3 regions of the Agarivorans gilvus genome follow, and region 2 is predicted to be linked to each of the others. Evidence: predicted binding sites of a transcription regulator. Region 2 holds the regulator's gene; each other region holds the start of a gene.
What was found. The regulator sigma-54, encoded in region 2, starts transcription at its own class of promoters, with help from an activator protein. The targets are predictions, from matches to a motif close to GTTGGCACGNNNNTNGNNT.

Region 1 (3,258 bases), 2.2 Mb from region 2:
TATTCGCATCAGCCAACTGTTCACCATCGGCGGTAGAAATATTTTGCGCTAAAGTTGCTAAGGCCTGTTCGGCGATATCCTTACCATCTTCTTCGCTCAATAAACTGGCCGACAACAAAATAGCAGTGGGATCATTAGGTGTTTGTTGTTGCACTAACTTTAGGTAGCGTTTCGCCTCTGCCACTTCATCCATTTTTAGATTGATGATAACTAAGCTACGCAAGACCTTAGGATCTTTAGGGTCAAGTTCATAAGCTCGCTGATAATGCTGCAAAGCGGTAGTTAAGTCGCCTTTAGCAGAAACTAAGTCACCTTTTAATAACCATGTGCGTTCATTACTTTGCTCTTGTGCTAAAGAGCGTTCGATCCACTGTTCAGCCAAAGTGTATTGTTTTTGCTGAAGGTATAACATGGCTAAACTATTCATTGCCGCGGTTTTGCCGGGAGCCAGTTGCGTAGCTTGTTCAAACAGCTGCTTAGCCGACTCCGTTTGCCCCTGCTTTAACAGTACCTGCCCTTGCAGCAGCTTCCACTCAAATTGTGTTGATTTAGAAAACTCGTGCTCTCTATCTGCCAACGCTAACAGCTCATCAGTTTTGTTTTGTAGCAATAAAACGTTACCTAATAGCGGTAGCACTAGGTTGATATCAGCCCCCATTTCTAGGGCCTCACGTAATTGCTTTTCCGCCGAACCTAAGTTATTGGCGTAAAAATACACTTTAGCTAACAATAACTTAGAAGAAAGGTGTTGAGGATCGGCCTTCAACGCGTTCTTTAAATAGATAAAAGCTTCGTTTTCTTCACCATTATGAAAGGCTTTAACCGCCATTTCATAATCGTTCATTTGTTCATTAGCCAAGCTCACATTTACTAGCGATGATAAAACAAAAGCAATCAATAATTTTTTCATTGGGTAGCGGCAATCCTTGCGAGATCAGAGCAAATTAATTCGACTAAAAACAGTATCTAATGAACAAGGACTAAAAAAAAGACAAAAAAATACGAAACACAGAGTATTTCGTATTTTTGTTCAGAAAGGAAAGGAGGTTCAAATAATCAGTTAGCGCTTTCTAGTACGCAATGCAATACCAAATAGGCCCGCAGCGAACAACAACACAGTGCCGGGTTCTGGAACACTGTTGACTGGTTGCGCACCAGGTTCAGCTTGCACCCCAGCCAACTTAAAGGCATCGTTACCTGCATATTGCCCAGACCCGCCAAATACTGGATTGTAAGCGCCAATTAACCAATATTTTGATTCGGTACTGCTGGAAATCGCTTGATAAGCATAATCGTCAGCATCGTAAACTTGCGCTTCACTGGTCCAGCCGCTGGCTAAATCAGCCACATCATTCCAAGTGCTACCCGCTAAAACTGGAGCATCTGCTCCGTTATAGGCTAATACTGAGACATCGGCATGACGGCCGGCTCGGTCTCGTCCATTTCGATACTCATAAGCCCAGCCAAGAGAAAAGCCCGCTAAATTAACCGCAGTATCAAAACTCAGCAATACCATGTCGTAGTCATTGTAACCTGGCAGATAGTTACTGTTGTCAATACCATGGTCCGGATAAATAGGCCACTCATCACGGTTCATCAAGGTTAAACCATTACCGTCTGCATAATCCAAATATGCATCCTCGATGCTTTCACCAGAGCCGGTATTCGACCAACCGGTTAAGTTAAGGCCAATGCCTGATCCTGAGGTGCCAGAGAAACTATTTCCGTAATCATAGAAGTCACGAGAAAAGTCCTCGAAAGACCATGTCTCCGTCGCACCAAAGGCCGATAGCGATACGGCACAACTTGCCGCTAATAAAATTTTCTTCAACACAACGCCCCCTAAATAGCATTCTGTATATCAAACTGGTAATACCACGTAAACAAGCAACAATCAGGCCAAAATAAAAAAGCATTATTTAACAGCTATTTACACCCAAGCCTCGAATATTTCTGCCATTGCATGTAAAAAATACTGACAATAATGTGCTTAATTCTAAAACGCATCGCTCAATTTTCAAGCAAAACTTACGCCACTCATTAGCTCAAGCCCCCTACCAATATCGCTCAACCGTAACCTGCCCCGGTTTACGCCTTAGGTTTTTACTTAAACCTTTACCTTCAAGAGATTGCATTGCTGCAGTGATCATCTCAGGATTTCCACACAACATCACTTGAGAGCTCTCGGGACTTAAAGATAAGCCCACCGCGTTCTCTAGGCTACCATCGTCAAGCGCCTCAGGAATGCGCTTAACTAAAGCTCCAGCATAGTTCTCCCGCGTGACCATGGTTTGCAAAACGAACTGTTGAGGATAACGCTGCAGGTACTGCTCCAACACGTCCAAATAAGCCAAGTCTCTGGCATATCTAACCCCGTATACCACAACCACTTTATCGAAACGCTGCCATGGCTGGTCAGTGGCCAACATCGACAGGTAAGGTCCAATACCGGTCCCTGTTGCCATCAACCATAGATGTTTAGCCGGCGGGACTTCGTCAAGCACCAAAAAACCTGCGGCAGCACTCGATACCTCAATAGTCTCGCCCACATGTAAGTTATGCAGGTTAGGCGAAAGAGTACCGTCTTCTACTTTAATCGCTAATACTTCAAGATAATCTGCTCTCGGAGGGTTTACCAAAGAATAGGCACGAGCAATCCGCTTCCCTTGCTGTAACTCAGACAACTTTATAAATTGCCCGGCAACGAAAGGGGCAATGTCGGCCTCTATCCGTAAGCTAAACAATTGTTTGTTCCAATCAATTCGCTTTGTTACTCGACCTTCTACCCACATAGTTACTCCTGGTGTTTAATTACCTCTGACTGATGATCCACATAGATTAATTCATCTACATCGAAGCCTGCCTGCTTGGCCCGCCATACAAGTTCACTACGAATAGCATGCGGTAGGTCTGGGCTTCTTGCCAATAACCACAAATAATTTCTGCTCGGTCCCGCAACCAAGGCATATTGATAGGCTTCTTGGTCCAAAACAAAAATCACGTAGGCCCCATAAAACGGTCGAAAAAAGGAAACTTTTAAATAACCACGTCCTTGCTCGGGCAAATAGGCTAGGCCTTCTGCGCTTAACCAACGCCCCTCCTGCTCGGAAAAGCCCTTGTTAATCACCTTAACTTTGCCATTCGGCAGCACACTGTAAGTTGCGCTCACATGGCTCATACCGCGCTCGAAGGCATGATCCAAACGGGCAACTTCATACCAAGTGCCTAAATATTGGCTTAACTCAAAATTATCAACAG
Region 2 (3,258 bases):
TATATTCACTGACCAAAGGTTGTGCCGCCAGATAGTCTTTAACCGCCTGATCTAAACCGGTGAGCGGACGGAGTTGTTCTTGCCAATGTGGGTTAGGCAAAAAACGCGCGTCAAACATGTAATCAGCATCGCTAGGCACTCCATTTTTGAAACCAAAGGATTCAAATACCATAATTAGCTGCTGCTGTTTATCGCCGGTAACTCGCGAGCGGATAAGGCTACTCAGCTCGTGAACTGATAGCCGCGAAGTGTCGACTCGTAAATCGGCATTGCTTGAGATGGGCTCAAGCAGTGCGGTTTCAGATTCAATGGCTTCTGCCAATGATACGCCGTTCTGGCTTAAAGGATGCACTCGTCGGGTCTCGCTGTAACGACGAATCAGAGCCTCATCTTTGGCATCTAAAAAGATACTCAGTAAGTTAATGTCGGGACCAGCATTTTTGATCGCCTGAGCGATAGGTGAGGGCTCGTCAGGCAGGTTGCGAATATCGATGCTAATAGCAACCTTCGAATATTTTTGTTTTAAATTGTCGATCAACGACTGCCACAACAATACTGGAAGGTTGTCGACGCAATAATATCCGAGATCTTCTAACACTCTTAAGGCAACAGTTTTTCCTGAACCGGAGCGTCCACTAACGATGATCAGTTCCATGAGGGCCCCTAATTAAGCTTAGAGTATTAGGCTACCATGATGTTGTATAGCTCGTCATCACTTTGTGCGCAGCGAAGTTGTTTACATATTTGTTTATCGTTAAGTTTTTCAGCAACTTGAGACAGGGTGTTGAGGTGTTGCTGACACTGGTCTTCGGGAACCAATAAGGCGAAGATTAAATCGACGGGTTGATTATCGATGGAGTCAAAGCTGATTGCAGGATCGCAGCGTAAGAAAACCGCAGTGGCTTGGTGTTCACTAGCAATTCGCCCATGGGGAATCGCAATACCTTGGCCAATACCGGTGCTGCCCATTTTTTCTCTGTTTAACAAGCTCTCAAAAATACTCTGAGCAGTCATGTCTAATTGACTGGCTGCCAGTTCGCTAATGATTTCAAGGGCGCGTTTTTTTGAGGAACATTGAACTGCACGTTGCGTGCAGTTCAAATTTAGTACTTTATTTAGTTGCATTAGGGTGACTAGTGTTTAGTGAGTTTTTCTTTGTGTTTGATAACCTGGCGATCAAGTTTGTCGATCAGGCTATCAATGGCGGCGTACATGTCGGTGTGTTCTGAAGTGGCAAACACTTCTCCACCATTTAAATGCAGGGTGGCTTCAGCAATCTGATTCAGTTTCTCCACATTTAAGATGACATGAACATTGTTTATTTGTTCGAATCGTCGGGTTAGTTTGGCAAATTTAGTGTGGACATACTCTTTTAAAGACTCAGTTATTTCTACGTGGTGTCCGGTAAGATTAATTTGCATAGATTTCGTCCCCTGTTATTGGCCTTAGATAAGGCTTTTTCGTTGGTTAGAAGGTGGAATTGCTAACGACTCTCGGTATTTAGCAATGGTACGTCTTGCCACCTTGATCCCCTGATCTGCCAAAATATCAGCAATTTTGCTGTCGCTAAGCGGTTTGTTGCTGTTTTCGGCAGCTACCAGTTTTTTAATTAGTGCCCTAATTGCGGTAGAAGAGCATTCGCCGCCGCCATCAGTGGTGACGTGGCTAGAAAAGAAGTATTTCAATTCAAAAATACCACGAGGCGTATGCATAAATTTCTGAGTGGTAACCCGAGAAATCGTAGATTCATGCATTTCTACAGCTTCTGCGACATCGTTCAATACCATTGGTTTCATTGCTTCTTCGCCGTACTCAAAAAAGGCTTGTTGGTGATGAACAATGCAGTTGGATACTTTTAATAAGGTTTCGTTACGGCTCTCAATGCTTTTGATAAACCATTTGGCTTCTTGCAAATGGCTGCGAATAAATTGAGTATCGTTGGCGTTGGTTGAGGTTTTACTGAGCGAGGCGTAGTGAGAATTGACGCGTAATTTAGGCATCGCATCAGGATTTAGTTCAACTACCCATCGCCCTTGGCGCTTAATCACTGATACATCCGGAATCACATATTGTGCTTGGTTGGGTTCAACCGCATTACCTGGGCGTGGTTCTAGAGTATGAATCAAACGCATTACTTCGCGTAATTGATCTTCTTTCAATTTGGTTTTACGCGACAATAAACGAAAGTCGCGATTAGCCAAGACATCAATATGATTGGTTACGATGTCTTTGGCTTCTTTTAGCCAAGGGGTATCTTCGGCAAAGCGGCCTAATTGAATCATTAAGCACTCTTGAAGAGAGCGAGCGCCAATGCCTACAGGGTCGAAGTGTTGAACACGTTTTAATACCGCTTCAATTTCATCAAGCTCGACGTCTAAATCGTTAGTTTCACTGGCACGTAAGCCTTCCAACAATTGTTCACAATCTTGGGTTAGGTAGCCGGATTCATCAATCGCATCAATAATGGCTAGCGCAATCGCTTGGTCAACCTCACTAAATGGGGTGAGTTGCATCTGCCATATTAAGTGGTCTTGCAAGGATTCTACGGTTTCACCTTGAAACAGCATATCGCTGTCTTCACTCACACCGCTACTGCCTGAGCTGGATGGCCCTGAACTGGCACTGTAAATATCGTCCCATGTGGAATCAACGGGTAAGTCATCAGAAACAGTGTCTTGGTTAATCGCATCGCCTGCTTCTAACTGGCTATTATCCACTTCGTTGTTTACACTGTTATCATTAGTTTTGTCATTAAGGGATTGAGCTTCATTAGCATCGTTGTCACTGGCGTGTGACTCATCCGCTTCGAGCAGGGGGTTGCTTTCCAGCGCCTCCTGAATTTCTTGCTGCAAATCCAGTGTTGAAAGCTGGAGTAAGCGAATCGCCTGTTGTAACTGAGGGGTCATGGTCAATTGCTGACCAAGACGCAACTGCAAAGATGCTTTCATTAACTGCCGCTGTTCCTTCTTCTTATTGTATTGTGTTTTTTTACTTGCACTTTAACTATAGCTTGAATTGTTCACCGAGATAAACTCGTTTCACGTGTTCATTTTCAAGTATTTCTTCAGGTTTCCCCGAGGCTATCAATTCGCCTTGGCTAACGATATAGGCATGTTCACAAACATCGAGAGTTTCTCTCACATTGTGATCGGTGATCAATACTCCAAGACCACGATCACGCAGGTGTTCAATAATCTTTTTTATATCGATAACAGAAATAGGATCCACGCCAGCAAAGGGTTCGTCAAGCAAAATAAA
Region 3 (3,258 bases), 900 kb from region 2:
GTTAGTGGATTTACTAAAGGTCCCTACCAGTAAATATTCGATCGGTAAACGCTTGGATAATTCGTTAACATTACGGCTATAAACAAAATCCCCTTCCGGAGTCACCCGTATAAAGCCCGTCGTTTTATAATCTATGACTGAAAAACCATTTTGCTGCATTTCATAGACAAAACTTTCTGCCAACTGCATACCAAACACGTCAGTGCTTTTAAAATCATCCAAAGGAACAAAGGACGCCACCCCTATCGGAGTGTCAGCATTAACATAGTGAGAACTAGAAACCAGTCGCTGCGACATGGCATTCACATAATCGGTGAGAGAATGTTCTACAGCCTTATCAGAGAGATCTACGCTGGAAGTATTAAGAGTTCGGCGCGGAGAGCTGCTTAGAAATAACTGGCCACTCTCATCAACGACGCCTTCAAGGTAATGTGCGTTATGAGCATGGGCAACATTGTGCGCCGAGCCATCATACACCATTACTTTTTGCATTGATGGTGTATTAGAGCAGCCCACCAATAATGAAGTGGCCAGAGCCACTAGAGTCATACCTTTCATATCCGGTCCTTAATCGTCTATTACGCCTTAATTATCGGCTTGAAAGGTAAAATCTTTACTAGAATTGAATGGTTTTTTGGCTCTCTAGATGGCGCGTTGGGGCCATAGACATAGTGACTCGGTACACATCTCTAAAATCGAGTTGTAGCTCAGTGACATACACATCATCTACCGAATAAGATTTCACTACCTTAGCACCACGAATCACCCCAGCAACAGAAGCAGCTAAACGCTCGTTACCCAATACTAAGTCGCTAACCGTAGAACTACTGTCAATGCGCTGACCATAAACTTGTTCAGATAGCTCTCGATAGGCATCTAGCTTAGACGCCTTCATGGCATGTAACTGCTTACTTGCTAAATCAGCGCCGCGTTGCTGGCTAATCGGAGCATACCCCACGGCATTAACAATAGTAAAATCACCTGGTGGTTGATAAGTCCACTCCACCTGTTGAATTTGGGTACGCGGAGAGCAAGCAATCAACAACAAAACAGCAAGGCTGCTAAACCAAAATTTAAAGTACAGATTGTTCATGACGCTGCAAGCTCCCATTCACACTAGTGACACGTGGCGAAGTGGCCCCCGCACTATTTGGAATAAATTGATAGGCCGCAGCCACCACATTTTGACTAGATAACTCAACTAATCGCAGGTTCACGTGGCGACCAGAGTCGGTTCGTTGAAAACTGCCCACCACCACGTAAGTAATTTGCATCTGCTCGCGCAGCAACTGCGCATCTCGCGACAAGGAAAATTCGCCGAAGCCTGGGTCCATTTGTAGCCGGCCAGTTAGCCGAGGCTCGATGGTATGAATACCCTTTTGCGACAAAGCGGCAAACATTGCCTCCGCCACTTGCCGCCCGAAGCTATCACTGCTTTGCAAATTATCTAAATCAACCACCGTGCTAATCGCCACCGTATCCTTTTCGCCCAGCTCCAAATCATCGGTTAACTGTTCCGAAAGCTCATCTACATGGGCGAATAACGCCGCCTCCTGTTGCTCACGAGGCTCAACATAGGGATAATTAGAAACATGATGCAAGCTAGTATTACAGCCTTGTAACACCAGCAACGCTGCCACTAATATTGTATATCGCATACCCTTCTCCTTCTACTAAGCCGACTAAAGCAAAAACCGTTCCAGTCAAAAAAATAACACTTTACTTCAGGTACGGTTATTGCTTAAGCCTGTGCAGGAGGAGCTTATGAAAATACTTATTTTGATGATAGGAATGCTACTTTGCAGTACCAGCCAAGCGGAGTGGTATGAAGCGAAGGGACAGGCAACTATTGTTAACAACCAGATTGACCAAGCACGCAGCACTGCCATGCAAGAAGCAGTTAAACAGTTGCTATTGTATTCTGGTGCCTCTGTCACCAGCATAAGCCAAGTCAACGGTGGTCGGCTTACGCTCGACCAGCTAGAGGTGGTATCTAAAGGTTCACTACACAACCTCACCGTATTAGATGAAGGGCAACAAGGGCAGCAGTTTTACGTGATCTTGCAAGCCGATGTCTTTCCCGAAGCCAGTCAATGTAAAGCCAGCGGTTATAGTAAAAACCTGTTGTTGCTGCCCCCTTACTTAAAGCAACAGCACCAAGCACGAGTCGGCCAGTTACAAGAACTGTCTCCGGCTGTAGAGCAACGAACCTACGACATAGCTAGACAAGTGGGTAAGCAATTTAATATCAAGCATCCACCTAAATTGCCACTCAACTATTACAAACCGGGTGAGCACAACTACAAAGGCATTAAAGATGTCGCCGATCGCTACGGTGCACAGTATTTATTAGGACTAGAAATAGAAAACATATCTTTAGACCGAGTCTATAAACCCAAGGTGATTAACTTTAGCTACCCGCAACGCTACTTTGTTATCAATGCGCGAGTTTATAACGCCATTGATCTAGAAGAAATCTACAACAAACGCTTCTCGGTGAACGCGCCTTGGGAGTTTGACGCTCGTGAGATCATCTCCCCCTACACTGCGGAATTTTGGTTATCAGCCTATGGCCAAACCGTGAATAACACTCTGCAACAGATCCTAGGGGAAGTGGATGCCTTACTTGCTTGCCAGCCATTACAAGGCAGCGTGGTTAAAGTATTAGGTCCTGATCGCTGGCAAATCAATCTCGGTAAGGCCAATCAATTAAATCGCGGCATGTTACTTACCCTAATCCAGCAAAACTACCACTGGGGAGAATGGGACATTCCCCGCCAAGAACAAAGCCTCACCGGCAGTGAGGTACGGATCGAACAGGTCTATCAGGACAGCGCCATTGTGGTGGCGCTAGACCCAAGCATGACCGCCAATATTCAATTAGGCGACCTCGTCAGTAAGCAATAAACCAACGGCTATCAGGCTAAAAAAGCATAAATGTAAAGCCGCTAATTTACCAAGCGGCTTTATGTTTTTTGCCAGACTAATGAGGCTCAACACGCCCTAGGTAAAATTTAGTCAGTGCTAACATCTCAAATCAATCACTTGCAATAAACCATTGGTAAAAAACCACCATTTAAATGGCTAAAAAACACACAAGCACTAGCAAACGCAATTAATGAAATACGCTACTGGCTAACGAAATCAACTATTTCACAGCGAGTATGAAACTCCCCCCTCACTAAGACCTCAAGTAATCTGCTAAGCCGTGATTTCCGTCACCTAAATAACAAGAAAAACAAAGGCATAATAGCCACA

Region 1: xdp1 (exosortase-dependent surface protein XDP1) is a predicted target of sigma-54. The motif match lies at 1,886-1,904, and genes of this name have one in related genera.
Region 3: AR383_RS04840 (FlgO family outer membrane protein) is a predicted target of sigma-54. The motif match lies at 1,686-1,704, and genes of this name have one in related genera.

What each region holds. Positions count from the first base shown of each region.
Region 1 covers NZ_CP013021.1:4,118,902-4,122,159, reverse strand. The annotation lists gene prsT (XrtA/PEP-CTERM system TPR-repeat protein PrsT) at 1-910, opposite strand, end outside; gene xdp1 (exosortase-dependent surface protein XDP1) at 1,061-1,834, opposite strand; gene AR383_RS19655 (ferredoxin--NADP reductase) at 2,055-2,792, opposite strand; gene AR383_RS19650 (lipocalin family protein) at 2,795-3,258, opposite strand, start outside.
Region 2 covers NZ_CP013021.1:1,927,338-1,930,595, reverse strand. The annotation lists gene rapZ (RNase adapter RapZ) at 1-655, opposite strand, end outside; gene ptsN (PTS IIA-like nitrogen regulatory protein PtsN) at 682-1,125, opposite strand; gene hpf (ribosome hibernation promoting factor) at 1,134-1,421, opposite strand; gene AR383_RS09025 (RNA polymerase factor sigma-54) at 1,446-2,948, opposite strand; gene lptB (LPS export ABC transporter ATP-binding protein) at 3,004-3,258, opposite strand, start outside.
Region 3 covers NZ_CP013021.1:1,024,223-1,027,480, forward strand. The annotation lists gene AR383_RS04830 (FlgO family outer membrane protein) at 1-558, opposite strand, end outside; gene AR383_RS04835 (LPP20 family lipoprotein) at 617-1,093, opposite strand; gene AR383_RS04840 (FlgO family outer membrane protein) at 1,074-1,658, opposite strand; gene AR383_RS04845 (flagellar assembly protein T N-terminal domain-containing protein) at 1,765-2,907, shown strand.